Sporosarcina pasteurii: one gene and its partner. The protein of the gene in region 1 binds, or shares a complex with, the protein of each later gene. Links are inferred from orthologs where the notes say so. Each region holds a gene or a part of one and is shown on either strand. Other genes may lie near its edges.

Region 1 (7,649 bases):
CATTGGACGGGGTACTTGATTTACTCGTTCGGGTTCGACGTTTTTCCGTACCGCTGGCGTTAGAAGTGTCTACGGTTGAATCCGTGACACCAGGATTTGATTATTACTTTATCCCAACAGTATTAAACGCTACAGAAACAAAGTGGATAAATGGTCTTCATCATGCAGCGCTTAAAGAGTATGGGCATATGATGAACTGGGAAGAAATTATAGTAGAAGGTTATTGTATTTTAAACCCGGACTGTAAGGCGGCGAAAGTGACGAAAGCGAAGCCGATTACGGACGAAGAGGATTTAGTTGCTTATGCCCAAATGGCGGAACATCTTTTTAAGCTACCCGTCTTTTATATGGAGTATAGCGGTACATATGGTGATGTGGACATGGTCCGTGCCGCGGCCGATATGCTAGACCAAACGAAACTGTTTTATGGTGGCGGCATTAAAAATACCCAAGATGCTAAAGAGATGGCAGAACTTGCAGATACCGTCATCGTTGGCAATATTATTTATGAAGATTTAAAAGTAGCTTTATCAACCGTGAAAGCTGTAAAATCAGTTGTCCGTTCAGAGCACTTAGATGTACAATAAAGAACAAATGTTCCGAAAGGGCGGTTTTGAATGAAATCAATAGCAGAAAACTTATTGAACGGGATGAACCCTGAACAAGCGCGTGCTGTAAAAGCAACAGAAGGACCACTTCTAATTATGGCGGGTGCTGGTTCAGGGAAGACGCGCGTATTAACGCATAGAATTGCTTATTTAATCGTTGAAAAAAATGTGTATCCATCCAATATTTTGGCCATTACTTTTACGAATAAAGCAGCGCGTGAAATGCGTGAAAGAATTGACGGATTGCTTGGGCCAGGCACGGGAGAGCGCATGTGGGTATCAACATTTCACTCGATGTGTGTGCGAATTTTACGCAGAAATATCGATCAAATCGGGTATTCGAAATCCTTTTCCATCCTTGATACAGCGGACCAGCTCACCGCAATTAAAAATGTTTTAAAAGAACTAAACTTAGATCCAAAGCAATACGAGCCGCGCACGATGTTAAACGCGATTAGTGACGCGAAAAATGAGTGTATTGATGAAAATACGTACCGGGCGCAAATTAATAAATTTAACCCATATGAAACGAAAATTGCGGACGTATATGAAGGTTATGCGAAAAAATTGCGTCAAAACCAATCACTCGATTTCGATGATCTCATCATGAAAACACTTGAACTTTTTGACAAAGTACCAGAAGTACTTAGCTTTTATCAAAACAAATTTCAATATATTCATGTGGACGAGTATCAGGATACAAACAACGCGCAGTACCAATTAGTAAATCAACTAGCTGCTAAATTTAAAAACCTATGTGTTGTTGGCGACTCCGACCAATCGATTTATAGATGGCGTGGAGCGGACATTGGGAATATCTTGTCATTTGAAAAAGATTATAAAGATGCGGAAGTAATCCTACTTGAGCAAAACTATCGTTCCACGAAACGCGTCTTGCAAGCGGCGAACGACGTAATTCTCAATAACCGTTCACGTTACGATAAACAACTACGAACTGATAACGCAGAAGGAGACCCGATTTACGTCTATAAAGCAAGCGACGAAAAAGCCGAGGCACAGTTTGTTGTTGGAAAAATTCTTGAACTTCAAAAAGAAGAAGGCTTGTCACTCGACCAATTTGCTGTTTTATATCGAACGAATGCTCAATCACGTGTCATAGAAGAATTTCTGGTTAAATCGAATATCGATTATACAATCGTTGGCGGTACGAAATTCTATGATCGAAAAGAAATTAAAGATTTACTCGCTTATTTACGTTTAATTGCCAATAACGAAGATGACTTAGCGCTTAGTCGAATTATTAATGAGCCAAAACGCGGCATTGGTGCAACTTCCTTTGAACGAATGGCCAGATTTGCAATTGAGCATGACCGTTCGATTTTTGATGCATTACAAGAGTCCGATTTTATGGGGCTAACAGGACGTGCTGCGAATGAAGTGGCGAAGTTCCGTGAGATGATTGAAGGATTCACGAAGATGCAGGAATATTTACCGGTATCTGAGCTTGTCGAAGAAGTGCTCGATAAAACGGGCTACCGTGCGATGTTAAAGAGGGAGAAAACGATTGAAGCGGAAAGCAGATTAGAAAATATTGAAGAATTCCTTTCTGTTACGCAAGCATTTGAAAAGCGTTCTGAAGATGAAGATAAATCACTCGTAGCCTTTTTAACTGACTTAGCCTTAATCGCAGACATCGATTCGCTTGATAATGAAGAAAATAAAGAAGCTGAAAAAGTTGTCTTAATGACAATGCACGGTGCTAAAGGACTTGAATATCCAGTCGTGTTCATTATTGGTATGGAAGAAAATGTTTTCCCGCACTCTCGTTCGATGGATGACCATGAAGAAATGGAAGAAGAAAGAAGACTTGCGTATGTAGGCATTACGCGTGCCGAACAAAAGCTTTATCTAACGTCGGCGCGTTATAGAATGCTTTACGGGCGTTCAAGCTATAATCAACCATCTAGATTTATCGGGGAGATTTCTGAAGAGGTTATTGAAAACCTATCTGACGATCATGCTGTTTCATTCGGCGGCGGAATACAAAGCCGTTCAAAAGCGCCTGCTAGACGTTCGGCTGTGAAAAGACCTGCCTATCAAGCAAGTGGTGGCGAGAAGATGGGCTGGCGCGTTGGCGATAAAGCGAACCATAAAAAATGGGGCACGGGAATGGTTGTCAGTATAACGGGATCGGGAGAAGAGATAGAGCTCGATATCGCATTTCCAGACCCAATTGGTATTAAACGTTTATTAGCAAAATTTGCTCCAATTGAAAAGGTGTGAAAGATTTAGGAGGAACAGATGAATGGATAGAATTGAACTTGAAAAGCGAGTGGAAGAGTTAAATCGTCTCCTCCATAAGTACGCTCATGCTTATTATACGCTCGATAAACCACTCGTTTCCGATGCAGCTTATGATGAGTTGTTTCAAGAACTACTGGCAATCGAAACAGAGCATCCAGATTTACGGTTTCCAGATTCACCAACAGCACGCGTTGGTGGCGAGATACTTTCAGGTTTCGGTAAAGTCACGCACGAAAATCCGATGCTAAGTTTAGCGAATGCCTTTAATGAGCAAGACTTACGTGATTTCGACAGACGCGTCCAAGAAGCAACATCGCCAAACGTTTCCTATATTTGCGAATTAAAAATCGATGGCTTAGCCATTTCGCTTAGATATGTAGATGGGCGATTTGTACAAGGCGCAACCCGTGGTGATGGGACGGTCGGCGAAGATATTACGGAAAACTTGAAAACAATTCGTACCGTTCCGCTGCGTCTCCAAGAACCCGTATCTCTTGAAGTACGGGGAGAAGCTTATATGCCAAAAGGTTCTTTCGTCAAACTCAACGAAGCACGTGACGAGGCGGGAGAAGAACGATTTGCTAACCCTCGAAATGCGGCGGCAGGATCACTTCGTCAACTAGATCCGAAGATTGCGGCGAGTAGAAACTTAGCCATTTTTGTTTACGGAATAGGCGGAGATGGCAGCGAATATGGCGTCGATAGCCATTCTGATGCATTAGATTACACACATACATTGGGCTTCCAAACGAATAAAGAAAGACGTCGATGTGCCAATATCGATGAAGTCATTTCATACATCGAAGAATGGACTGAAAAAAGGACCTCTTTGGATTATGAAATTGATGGCATCGTTGTCAAAGTTGATTCATTTGAAGACCAGGAACAACTTGGATTTACAGCACGTAATCCGAGATGGGCAATCGCTTATAAGTTCCCGGCTGAAGAAGTGATGACAAAGCTAACAGATGTCGAATTAAGTGTAGGTAGAACAGGTGTCGTCACACCGACCGCAATTCTTGAACCAGTCCTCGTTGATGGGACAACAGTTGGACGGGCTTCCTTACACAACGAGGACTTAATTAAAGAAAAAGATATTCGGATTGGCGACACGGTCATTATTCGAAAAGCTGGAGACATTATTCCAGAAGTCGTTGCACCGATAATCGAAAGTCGAACTGGCGATGAAATGCCATTTGCAATGCCCGAAAATTGTCCGGAATGCGACTCTGAACTTGTTCGCTTAGATGAAGAAGTCGCATTACGCTGTGTGAATCCACAATGTCCTGCGCAGATGAAAGAAGCAATCATCCACTTCGTTTCACGGAACGCGATGAATATTGAAGGGATTGGCGAGCGCATTGTTGAGCAATTGTACCGCGCGGAGCTTGTCTATGATGTAGCCGATTTATATGCTTTAACCCGAGAGCAATTAATTGAGCTAGAGCGTATGGGCGAAAAATCTGTCTCTAATTTATTAACGGCAATTGAACAATCGAAAGAAAATTCATTAGAAAAACTGTTATTTGGTTTAGGGATTCGTCATGTTGGGGTGAATGCCGCTACGATTTTAGCTGAAGAATTTGGCACACTTGAAGCACTGATGCAAGCTGACGAAGAAAAACTTGTTTCGATTCATGAAATTGGCGACAAAGTAGCAGAATCTGTGACGACTTATTTTAATAACGAAGATGTACTTTCGGTCATCCAAAAATTAGAAAGCACAGGCTTAAACTTAAGGTATAAAGGATTGACGCAAGAAGATGTCCCAAGCGAAGGGCCATTTGTTGGCAAAACAATCGTTTTAACAGGTAAACTCTATGAAATGACACGCGGAGAAGCGAAAAAGCAAATTGAAGCACTTGGCGGGAAAGTAACAGGAAGTGTTAGTAAAAATACAGACATCGTTGTCGCTGGGGAAGCAGCGGGATCTAAACTTGTCCGTGCACAAGAGCTAGAAATTACCGTTTGGGATGAAGCGCAACTCATAGAAGCGTTAGGGGAAATTTAATGATGAGAAGATTATTAACGATACTAGGACTCGTTGCAGTGTTAATGATTTCCGGCTGTGTCCCTGGAATCGATAAAAGTGACGATGAAGTGGTACAGGATACTGAGGAAGCGGCTGAAGAAACAGTTATTATTCCTGATGTTCAGCTAAAAGGTGAATATTACCGAACGCTTCTCCCATTCAAGAAAAGTGCAAGTCGGGGGCTTATAGTTAACAATATTCATACAAAATATGATATGAGAGAAGTGGAAGAGGGACTTTTACGTCTCTCTACACAACGATTTTCGCCAGACGATCACTTCTTTCAAGAAGGACAATATATAACGCAAGAAATGGCCATGTCTTGGATTCGTAGAAAATCTGAAGATAATCCAGAAGGACTTAACCCGGCGGTTACAGCTAAAATGAAAGATGATGAAATTGCAGACAAAGCGCCCATTTATTTAGCGCATATTGTAGAGCAAAACTATCTTGTCATGACGAAAGAAAACAAAGTCCGCTTAGATGGTATATCTATCGGATTGGCCATGAACTCCATTTATTATGCAAGAGCTGGAAAAGAGACGGCTATTTCAGACAGTGTGCTTGAAGAACAAGGTATGTTGATGGGCGAGGAAATTGTGAAACGTCTACGTTCGATTGAAGGGTTAGAAGATATTCCAATTGTTGTCGGTTTATTTAAACAAGAAAGCAATAACTCAATTACTCCTGGCCACTATTTTGCGACTGTCGTTGCGGAAGGCGGAAAAGGGCCTTCGGGATGGAAAAAAGTCGATGAAAAGCATGTCATATTTCCATCATCGACTAATGATGAGAAGCACAGAGATGTAAATACTGCATTTCGTAATTTCAAACAGGCGATTGATGATTACTTCCCAAGTTTTGTAAATGTCATTGGACGGGGGCATTATGCAAATGGCTCATTGCGTTCATTGGAAATTGAAGTTCCAATTCAATTTTATGGAACGAGTGAAATTATTGGTTTTGTTCAATATTTAACGAGTCAAATTCCGAAGTATTTACCGGATGTGCATATTGAAGTAAGTGTAACATCAATTAATGGACCTGAAGCGCTCATTGTGAAGGAAAGTGGCGAGGAAGAGCCATATGTCCATATTTATGGCTATTAATTCTTTCCATCACTTTTCCCGAGTGCTATGATTAAGGATGCGAGTAATTGATAAGGAGGAGTCACCATGTCAAAATTAACAAGAGAAGAAGTGTTAGCAGTTGCCGATCGTGCAATGCTTGAACTAACGGATGAAGAAGCGGATATGTACGCAGAGGAGTTATCAACATTTATTAACTATGCTGATAAGTTGAATGAACTGAATACAGATCACGTTGAGCCGATGACACATGTGCTTCAACAAAAGAACGTAATGCGTGAGGATGTTGTACAAGATGTGTTAGCGCGTGAAGAAATGTTAGCGGGCGTTAAGGAACATAAAGACGGAGAAATTAAAGTACCGACAATCCTTTCATAATGATGCACAAGGAGGAAAAAAGATGACATTATTAAATAAAACAACAGCGGAACTTCAGGATCTGCTACATAATAAAGAAGTTTCGGTTAAAGAATTAACTGAAGCAACATATGAACGTGTTGAGAAAACAGACGAAGATGTGCAAGCATTCATTTCGTTAAATAAAGAGCAAGCGCTCGAACAAGCAGCACAATTAGACAACGAACCTGTTGAGAACCGCGGACCTCTTTTTGGGCTACCACTTGGGGTGAAAGATAACATTGTAACAAAAGGAATCACGACAACAGCTGCAAGTCGTATGCTAGAAGATTTCGTGCCTGTTTATGATGCGACAGTAGTTGAAAGATTGAACAAAGCAGGAATGGTTTCAGTTGGTAAATTAAACTTAGATGAGTTTGCGATGGGTTCGACAACAGAAACGTCGGCATTTAAAATAACACGCAATCCTTGGAATCTTGACCATGTCCCAGGAGGTTCTTCAGGCGGTTCTGCAGCAGCAGTAGCGGCAGGAGAAATTCCATTTGCACTTGGGACAGATACAGGTGGTTCTATCCGTCAACCTGCTGCATTTTGTGGCATTGTAGGTATGAAACCAACATACGGACGCGTATCCCGTTCTGGACTCATTGCACTAGCTTCATCGTTTGACCAAATTGGTCCAATGACACGTACAGTTGAAGATAATGCGCTTTTATTACAAGCGATTGCAGGTTTAGATGCGAAAGATTCTTCGTCTTCACCAATTGAAGTACCTAATTATAAAGAAGCTTTAACTGGTGACATAAAAGGCTTGAAAATTGGTGTGCCTACTGAATATTTAGGCGAAGGTGTGAGTGAAGAGGCGAAAGCAGCAACACTTGAAGCATTAAAAGTGTTGGAATCACTTGGCGCAATTGTTGAAGAAGTATCTCTTCCACATTCAACGTATGCATTGCCTGCTTATTATTTCGTTACCTCTGCTGAAGCATCTTCAGGCTTAGCGCGTTATGATGGTGTTCATTATGGATATCGTTCCGAAAACGCTAAAAACTTGGATGAGATTTATAGAAAATCACGTGCCGAAGCATTTGGTCATGACGTAAAACGTCGTATTCTACTTGGTACGTACACATTAGGTGCGGGACACTACGATGATATTTATAAAAAAGCACAACGCGCAAGAGCACTCGTTGCACAAGACTTTTCGGATGCTTTTGCAAAATATGATGTCTTAATTAGCCCTGCTGCACCTACGAAAGCAATGAAAATTGGTGAGGACTCTGTGGATATCGTAACGAA
Region 2 (7,554 bases), 150 kb from region 1 along the record:
CTTTAGCCTTATCTATCACTGATGCTTGGTTTTTATTTTCATCTTGTTTTGGTTTCTCTGCTTGGTTTTGATTATTATCTTGGTTTGGTTTCTCTGCTTGGTTTTGATTATTATCTTGGTTTTCTGTACTGAGATTTTCCAGTAACGTTAGCGCTTCGTCCATTGAAATTGCACCGTTCTCCAACATCGTCAAAATCCGTTTTCTTTTCTCTTGCATCGTTCATCCTCCTAGTTTGAGTTTCCTCAAGTTAGTAGTATATATACGACTTGTGAACCAAAAAGTTTCAATCAGCAACCGTTTCAGCATCTTTAATTATTTTCTTCATCCGCTGACGGTCACGCTCAAGTATCGGTTTTAAATATTTTCCAGTATAAGACTTCTCGACTTTGGCGACTTCTTCTGGTGTACCTGTTGCAATGATTTGACCACCTTTGTCGCCTCCTTCTGGTCCAAGATCAATAATATGGTCTACAGTTTTAATGACATCTAAATTATGCTCGATCACTAAGACTGTATTTCCTGTATCAACGAGTCGTTGGAGGACAATGAGTAGTTTCGCAATGTCATGTGCATGGAGTCCCGTCGTTGGTTCATCTAAAATGTAAATAGATTTACCGTTTGAACGTTTATGCAATTCAGACGCGAGTTTGACACGTTGCGCTTCACCGCCTGATAAAGTCGTCGCCGGCTGGCCAAGTTTAATATAACCGAGACCTACATCAACAATTGTTTGCAATTTCCGGCGGATTTTCGGGATGTTTTCAAAAAAGACGAGTGCATCTTCTACAGTCATCCCTAAGACATCTGCAATATTCTTTCCTTTATAACGTACTTCTAACGTTTCTCGATTATATCGTTTGCCGTGACAGATTTCGCATGGGACATACACGTCTGGCAAAAAGTGCATTTCAATTTTAATAATGCCATCCCCACGACAAGCTTCACATCTTCCACCTTTTACGTTAAAACTAAAGCGTCCCTTTTTATAGCCGCGTACTTTCGCTTCATTCGTCGCTGCAAAGACATCTCTTACATCATCAAACATACTCGTATAAGTCGCAGGATTTGACCTCGGTGTCCGTCCGATTGGGGATTGGTCAATTTCAATCACTTTTTCAAGTTCTTCTAATCCAGTAATCGATTTATGTTTCCCTGGCAACAGCTTTGCTCGATTTAGCTTTTGGGCTAACGTTTTGTAAAGCACTTCATTCACAAGCGTGCTTTTTCCTGAGCCCGAAACGCCAGTCACCGCAATAAACTGACCTAGTGGAATATCCACATTGACTTTTTTCAAGTTATTTTCTGATGCACCTTTAATTGTAATTTTCCGACCATCTGCTGGACGTCTTTCGAGTGGCAACGATATAAACTTCTTACCACTTAAATAATCACCGGTTAAAGAATCCGAATCATTCATCACATCATCAGGTGTACCTGCTGACACAACCGTTCCACCTGCAGCACCTGCTCCAGGCCCCATATCAATCAAGTAATCAGCTGCTAGCATCGTATCTTCATCATGTTCAACAACGATAAGCGTATTTCCGATATCTCGCATACTTTTTAAAGTAGAGATGAGTCGATCATTATCGCGTTGATGAAGCCCAATGGAAGGCTCATCTAAAATATAGAGGACACCTGTTAACCTAGAGCCAATCTGGGTCGCCAATCGAATTCGTTGGGCTTCTCCACCAGAAAGTGTTCCGGCAGCTCTCGATAAAGTTAAATAATCTAATCCTACATTAATCAGAAAGCCTAGGCGTTCTTCTATTTCTCTTAAAATTAATTCAGCAATTTGACGATCTTTATCAGATAGGTTCAAAGTTTTAAAAAAGTTATCTGCTTCCACAATCGAACGTTCTGTCACTTGCCCGATATGGACATCATTCACCTTTACCGCTAAAGACTCTGCTTTTAGACGGTACCCTTTACACGTTGGACATGGGCGCTGTGCCATATACTTTTCCATTTGGTCCCGGACATAATCCGAAGACGTGTCCCGGTAGCGACGTGCGATATTCGATAATACACCTTCAAAATAAATATCACTATCTCGCGTACCGCCAAATTCATTTGTATACTGAAAACGAATTTTTTCATTACCTGAACCGTGTAAAATTTTATTTAACTGATCGTTTGGAATTTCACTGATTGGGACATCCATCGCTATACCGTAATGGTTTGCGACTGTTTTCAGTAGTTCCGGATAATATTGTGAACTCGTCGGTTCCCACGGTGCAATCGCATGTTCTTCCAATGATAGAGAGTCGTCTGGGATGACGAGTAATGAATCCACTTCTAATTTTGTACCGAGGCCATCACATTCCCCACATGCACCGAATGGACTGTTAAATGAAAACATGCGTGGTTCTAATTCACCTATCGAAAAACCACACATTGGACAGGCATGATGCTCACTAAATAGCAACTCCTCACCATCAATCACATCGATGAGCACGGTGCCTTCTGCCAAGCGGAGTGCTGACTCTAAAGAATCACTTAAACGTCCGGCAATGTCTTCTTTTATTACAATCCTATCAATTACAACTTCAATCGTATGGGTTTTATTTTTATTCAACTCAATATTATCGTCTAAGTCGTACGTTTCGCCGTTGACACGAACACGAACATACCCTTCTTTTCGAATATCTTCAAAAAGTTTTGCATGCGTTCCTTTTCTCCCTTTCACAATAGGCGCAAGTACTTGAATTCGTGTTCGTTCCGGTAATTCCATTAAACGGTCAACCATCTGTTGAACCGTTTGGGAAGTAATTTCAATGCCGTGCTTCGGACAAACAGGCTTCCCGATTCGTGCATAGAGCAGACGTAAATAATCATAAATCTCCGTTACCGTACCAACCGTTGAACGAGGATTTCGACTCGTTGTTTTCTGGTCGATTGAAATCGCTGGTGATAACCCTTCAATAACATCGACATCCGGCTTATCCATCTGGCCTAAAAACTGACGTGCATAAGCGGAAAGAGACTCAACGTATCGCCGTTGTCCTTCTGCGTAAATGGTATCAAATGCTAGGGATGATTTTCCCGACCCCGATAAACCCGTCACAACGACGAGTTCATCACGAGGAATATTGACGTCTATATTTTTTAAATTATGCGCCCTTGCTCCTTGTATAACAATCTCCTTGTTTTTCATAATTAATTCTACCTTTCTGCCTTTAACTCTAAAATGGCATCCCTTAACTGAGCAGCTAGTTCGAATTGCAAATCTTTCGCGGCTTCTTTCATTTCTTTCTCAAGAACCGTTAACATAGACTCTTTCTCTTCTTTCGTTAGTTTCTTACCATGTGTAATTTTATCAAGATACGTTTCTCGTTCTTCCGCAACTTCTGTAGCACGGATTACTTCATGAATTTCTTTCTTGATTGTTTTCGGTGTAATGTCATGCTCTTTATTATAAGCCTCTTGAATTTCACGACGTCTTTCCGTTTCACTAATAGCTTTAGTCATCGAATCTGTCATGCGGTCTGCATACATAATGACATGCCCTTCTGAATTTCTAGCTGCTCTTCCAATTGTTTGAATTAATGAACGTTCAGAACGTAAAAAACCTTCTTTGTCAGCATCAAGAATCGCAACAAGTGACACTTCTGGAATATCAATACCCTCTCTGAGCAAATTAATGCCAACGAGAACATCATACGTACCAAGTCTTAACTCTCTAATTATTTCTATTCTTTCTAACGTTTTTATTTCCGAATGAAGATATTGTACTTTAATCCCGATTTCTTTTAAATAATCAGTTAAATCCTCAGACATTTTCTTCGTTAATGTCGTAATGAGTACGCGTTCATTTCTTTCAATTCGCAAATTAATTTCATGCAGCATATCATCAATTTGTCCTTCTATTGGTCGAACATCTATTGTCGGATCCAATAAACCTGTTGGACGAATAATTTGTTCAATCATTTTCGGTGTGTGTTCTATTTCATAAGGTCCTGGCGTGGCAGACACATAAATCGCTTCACGAATTCGTTCCTCAAATTCCTCAAAACGAAGCGGGCGGTTATCTAGTGCTGACGGCAGACGAAAACCGTGATCGACTAAAACTTGTTTTCTCGCCTGGTCTCCATTAAACATCCCACGCACTTGCGGTAAGGTGACGTGACTTTCATCGACAACTAACAGGAAGTCATCCGGGAAATAGTCAAGTAACGTATACGGTGAGGCACCTGGAGGGCGAAGCGTTAAATGTCTTGAATAGTTTTCAATCCCCGAGCAAAAGCCCATTTCTTTCATCATTTCTAAATCGTAGCGTGTACGTTGCTCTAATCGTTGTGCTTCGAGTAACTTATTTTCACGCTTCAATTTAGCTAATTGTTCTTCCAATTCCACTTCAATATTTTCAATCGCTTGTAACATTTTCTCTTCACCTGTGACGAAGTGGGAAGCCGGGAATACAGCGACATGTTCTCTGTCACCGATAACCTCTCCTGTTAATGCATCAACTTCACGAATGCGGTCAATCTCATCGCCAAAAAACTCAATCCGCATACAACGTTCATCTCTTGATGCAGGAAACAATTCAACGACATCGCCGCGAACGCGAAATGTACCGCGAGTAAAATTCAAATCATTGCGCGAGTATTGAATACCCACAAATTTCCGTAGCAATTCATCTCGGCCGATTTCCATTCCTTTCCGAATCGATACGACCATATCTCGATACTCTTTTGGTGAACCTAGCCCATATATGCATGATACGGAAGCGACGATAAGCACATCATTTCTTTCGAATAAAGCTGAAGTTGCTGAGTGTCGCAACTTATCAATTTCATCGTTCACACTCGCGTCTTTTTCAATATACGTATCTGTATGCGCAACATAAGCTTCTGGTTGAAAATAATCATAATAACTAACGAAGTATTCTACAGCGTTATCCGGGAAAAACTCTTTAAATTCACTATACAGTTGGCCTGCCAATGTTTTGTTGTGGGCCATCACTAACGTCGGTTTATTAATTTCTTTCACAACATTGGAGACCGTAAATGTTTTTCCTGTACCGGTCGCTCCAAGTAACGTTTGATGTCTTTCTCCTCGATTAACCCCTTCAATCAGTTGTTGAATCGCCTCTGGTTGATCTCCGGCTGGGGCATATGGAGCTTGCAAATTAAATGTTTCCACTCGGCGGTCCCTCCAAATTCTAGTTAGTTTTAGTTTATCATATTCCCCTTATAAACACGAGCAAAAAGAGAACGTACGTTTTGAGGTGGATTACTACACGAAAAAACGCTGCTATTCCCCTTTTAGCAGCGTTTTTTCTTTTATTTTACTTCTCTAAAGTCGAATAACTTCCCAGCATACAAATGGAATTTCTGCTCATCTCGAGTATCAAGTGCTTCATCAATAACTTTTTCTATTCTTCTTCTAGTTTGTTCACGGTGAAGACGATTCAAAAACATGTCCATGTAAATTTCGTTCAACAGTTTTTCAGCGTAGACTGATGACCTTCTTCTACCTACGACTTTCATGAATTCGGCATTTGAATATTTTCTCTCCATTCAACTCACCCCTGATGCCTTTTTATTATTATATATAAAAACGCTTTCAAGTTGCAAGTTTTTTTAGAATGTTCCATTTAATTGAGTTGGTTTTCCTGATAACCTAGTTAGATAGGCCAAGAAAATACTTATTCCTTTTCTTTTGCCGAGCGAATCGTTAACTCTGACACAATGATAACGATTAAAAATAGCACAACAACCGTCACAGACCATCCTAAGGCGAATAGGCTAACAATCGCTACAAACAGCGCTTGAATCCATTGAACACCGCGAACCGTTTTTTGAATCGCGCTCCCTCTAGCTGTTGGCGGTTCTGGAAATAACATGTCCATACGAAAGTCATCACCCGAACGCAATGCATAAATGAGTTGTATCGAGGAAGCAAATGCTAGTGCTCCGACGAAAACCATGATGGCAATTGGAATCGAAATAAAATACGCCCCGAACATTGAAATCCCCGTTAATCGAACCCAAAGCCAAAATGAGTCATCCGTACGGAGAAATGTTCGGCGAACGAGAAATTGTTGCGACTTCGTTCGGCCAAATGTCGGCGGTTGCATCGTAAAACCGAGCCATCTTCTCCGACTAATCGCTCCTTTTAAGTGAGGTACATCCGTAAAATAATTGGCAAATCGATAAAAGCGCATCATGCGATTTTGCTCTAATGTGATGAAGTGTTCATACGGAAATGGTTTTTGCATTTTTTGCTTATGCCAATATGCCAAATAAATCCCCATCACGACTGCCGGAATTAAAATCAAATACAAATTAGGGCTTAACCATAAATAAATAAAAACGGTAGCAATGACAAACCGAACAAGCCTGTCGGTCCATACACCCGCTCCTGCTCGGGCATAGTGCACTGAAAACTCTGTTTCAACAAAAAGCCATTTCAACACGATGATGAATACAGCCAACCACAGAAGAACAGCCCCTGTTGCAGTCTCCGTTGCAGAAAGCAATGGCAACGCGACGATGTACAATACTAACGGCAATGGGATTTGAGAAAATGTTGACCATTTCAGTGCTTTCCCCAAATAGTGAGGAAGCTGCGTTTCTAACGGTAAGAAAAATACGATATCAGCAGGTTTTAACAACGTGACTGGCGGTGAATAAACGAGCGCTCCGCTAATGACGAGGGCCGTTAAAATGGCGGCTGGAAAATCGACTGAGACTTCTTTTAACCATTCACTATATGCATACCCTCCCGCACCAATCGTAAAAACAAGCACAATGGCTAAATGCCCTGTAAAAATATATTGCATGTACCTTTGGAGTTCACGCATATAGTCAAAAAATCTTGCACTCCACATTTCACTAAAGTTGTTCATTGACATCGTCCTCAGTCATTGCAATATATAAATCATCTAGTGACGCTTTAGGCTTCCCAAACGCCGCCCGTAACTCGTCCATCGTTCCTTGTGCACGCACCCTTCCTTCATGCAATAAAATAATTCTGTCACAATATTTTTCTGCAGTGGATAAAATATGCGTAGACATGAGCACAGAAGCCCCTTCTTTTTTACGCGTGGACATCTGTTCCAAGAGCGATTTAATTCCAATCGGATCTAACCCTACAAACGGTTCATCGATAATATAGAGCGATGGATTCACTAGAAACGCACACATAATCATTACCTTTTGGCGCATTCCTTTAGAAAAATGAGCTGGAAACCAACGTAACCTTTTTTCCATCATAAATTCTTTTAATAAGGCTTCAGACCGTGCTTCAAATGATTCTTTATCAAGTCCATACGCCATTGCAGTCAGTTCAAGATGTTCTTGAAGTGTTAACTCTTCATATAGTATTGGCGTTTCAGGAATGTATGAAAATGATTGTCGATACTTTTCCGGGTCTTCATTAAATGTTACGCCATTCACTTGAATCTCACCGCTATGCGGATTCATCAACCCAATAATATGTTTAATCGTTGTACTTTTTCCGGCTCCATTCAAACCGATCAGTCCTACAAGTTCTCCTTCGTTAATTTCAAATGATAAATCATGTAATACTGGCTTTCGTGTATAGCC

Evidence for each region.
Region 2: the proteins of pcrA (region 1) and uvrB are in contact, whole or in part, in a crystal structure (PDB 7EGT), measured with the Thermus thermophilus proteins. The link is inferred for Sporosarcina pasteurii from one-to-one orthologs. Residues at the interface, in WP_096412145.1 of Thermus thermophilus: His654, Arg656, Phe657, Gln666, Asp668, Glu669, Lys680, Arg681, Leu682, Ser683, Lys685, Tyr686, Ala687; in WP_096411307.1 of Thermus thermophilus: Glu23, Leu25, Arg26, Asp27, Gly28, Glu29, Arg30, Phe31, Arg55, Glu326, Asp327, Phe328, Glu379, Ser382, Gln383, His398, Gly400, Arg401.

The regions. Positions count from the first base shown.
Region 1 is NZ_CP160452.1:2,822,022-2,829,670, reverse strand. What follows is about bases 257-3,234. They hold pcrA (DNA helicase PcrA), read left to right. Parts: upstream 257-617; coding sequence 618-2,852; downstream 2,853-3,234. Other genes in these bases: ligA (NAD-dependent DNA ligase LigA), read left to right, coding at 2,875-3,234; AB1H92_RS13635 (heptaprenylglyceryl phosphate synthase), read left to right, coding at 257-587. In the rest of the region: more of AB1H92_RS13635, read left to right, coding at 1-256; more of ligA, read left to right, coding at 3,235-4,884; AB1H92_RS13620 (CamS family sex pheromone protein), read left to right, coding at 4,884-6,014; Asp-tRNA(Asn)/Glu-tRNA(Gln) amidotransferase subunit GatC, read left to right, coding at 6,081-6,371; Asp-tRNA(Asn)/Glu-tRNA(Gln) amidotransferase subunit GatA, read left to right, coding at 6,394-7,649. UniProt on the Escherichia coli protein: A helicase with DNA-dependent ATPase activity. Unwinds DNA duplexes with 3'-5' polarity. Translocates on single-stranded DNA with 3'-5' polarity. Initiates unwinding more efficiently from a nicked substrate than double-stranded DNA.
Region 2 is NZ_CP160452.1:2,672,116-2,679,669, forward strand. What follows is about bases 2,657-5,539. They hold uvrB (excinuclease ABC subunit UvrB), read right to left. Parts: upstream 5,147-5,539; coding sequence 3,167-5,146; downstream 2,657-3,166. Other genes in these bases: uvrA (excinuclease ABC subunit UvrA), read right to left, coding at 2,657-3,158; AB1H92_RS12845 (IDEAL domain-containing protein), read right to left, coding at 5,287-5,523. Also shown: AB1H92_RS12830 (DUF4097 family beta strand repeat-containing protein), read right to left, coding at 1-217; more of uvrA, read right to left, coding at 285-2,656; AB1H92_RS12850 (ABC transporter permease), read right to left, coding at 5,652-6,854; AB1H92_RS12855 (ABC transporter ATP-binding protein), read right to left, coding at 6,841-7,554. UniProt on the Escherichia coli protein: The UvrABC repair system catalyzes the recognition and processing of DNA lesions. A damage recognition complex composed of 2 UvrA and 2 UvrB subunits scans DNA for abnormalities.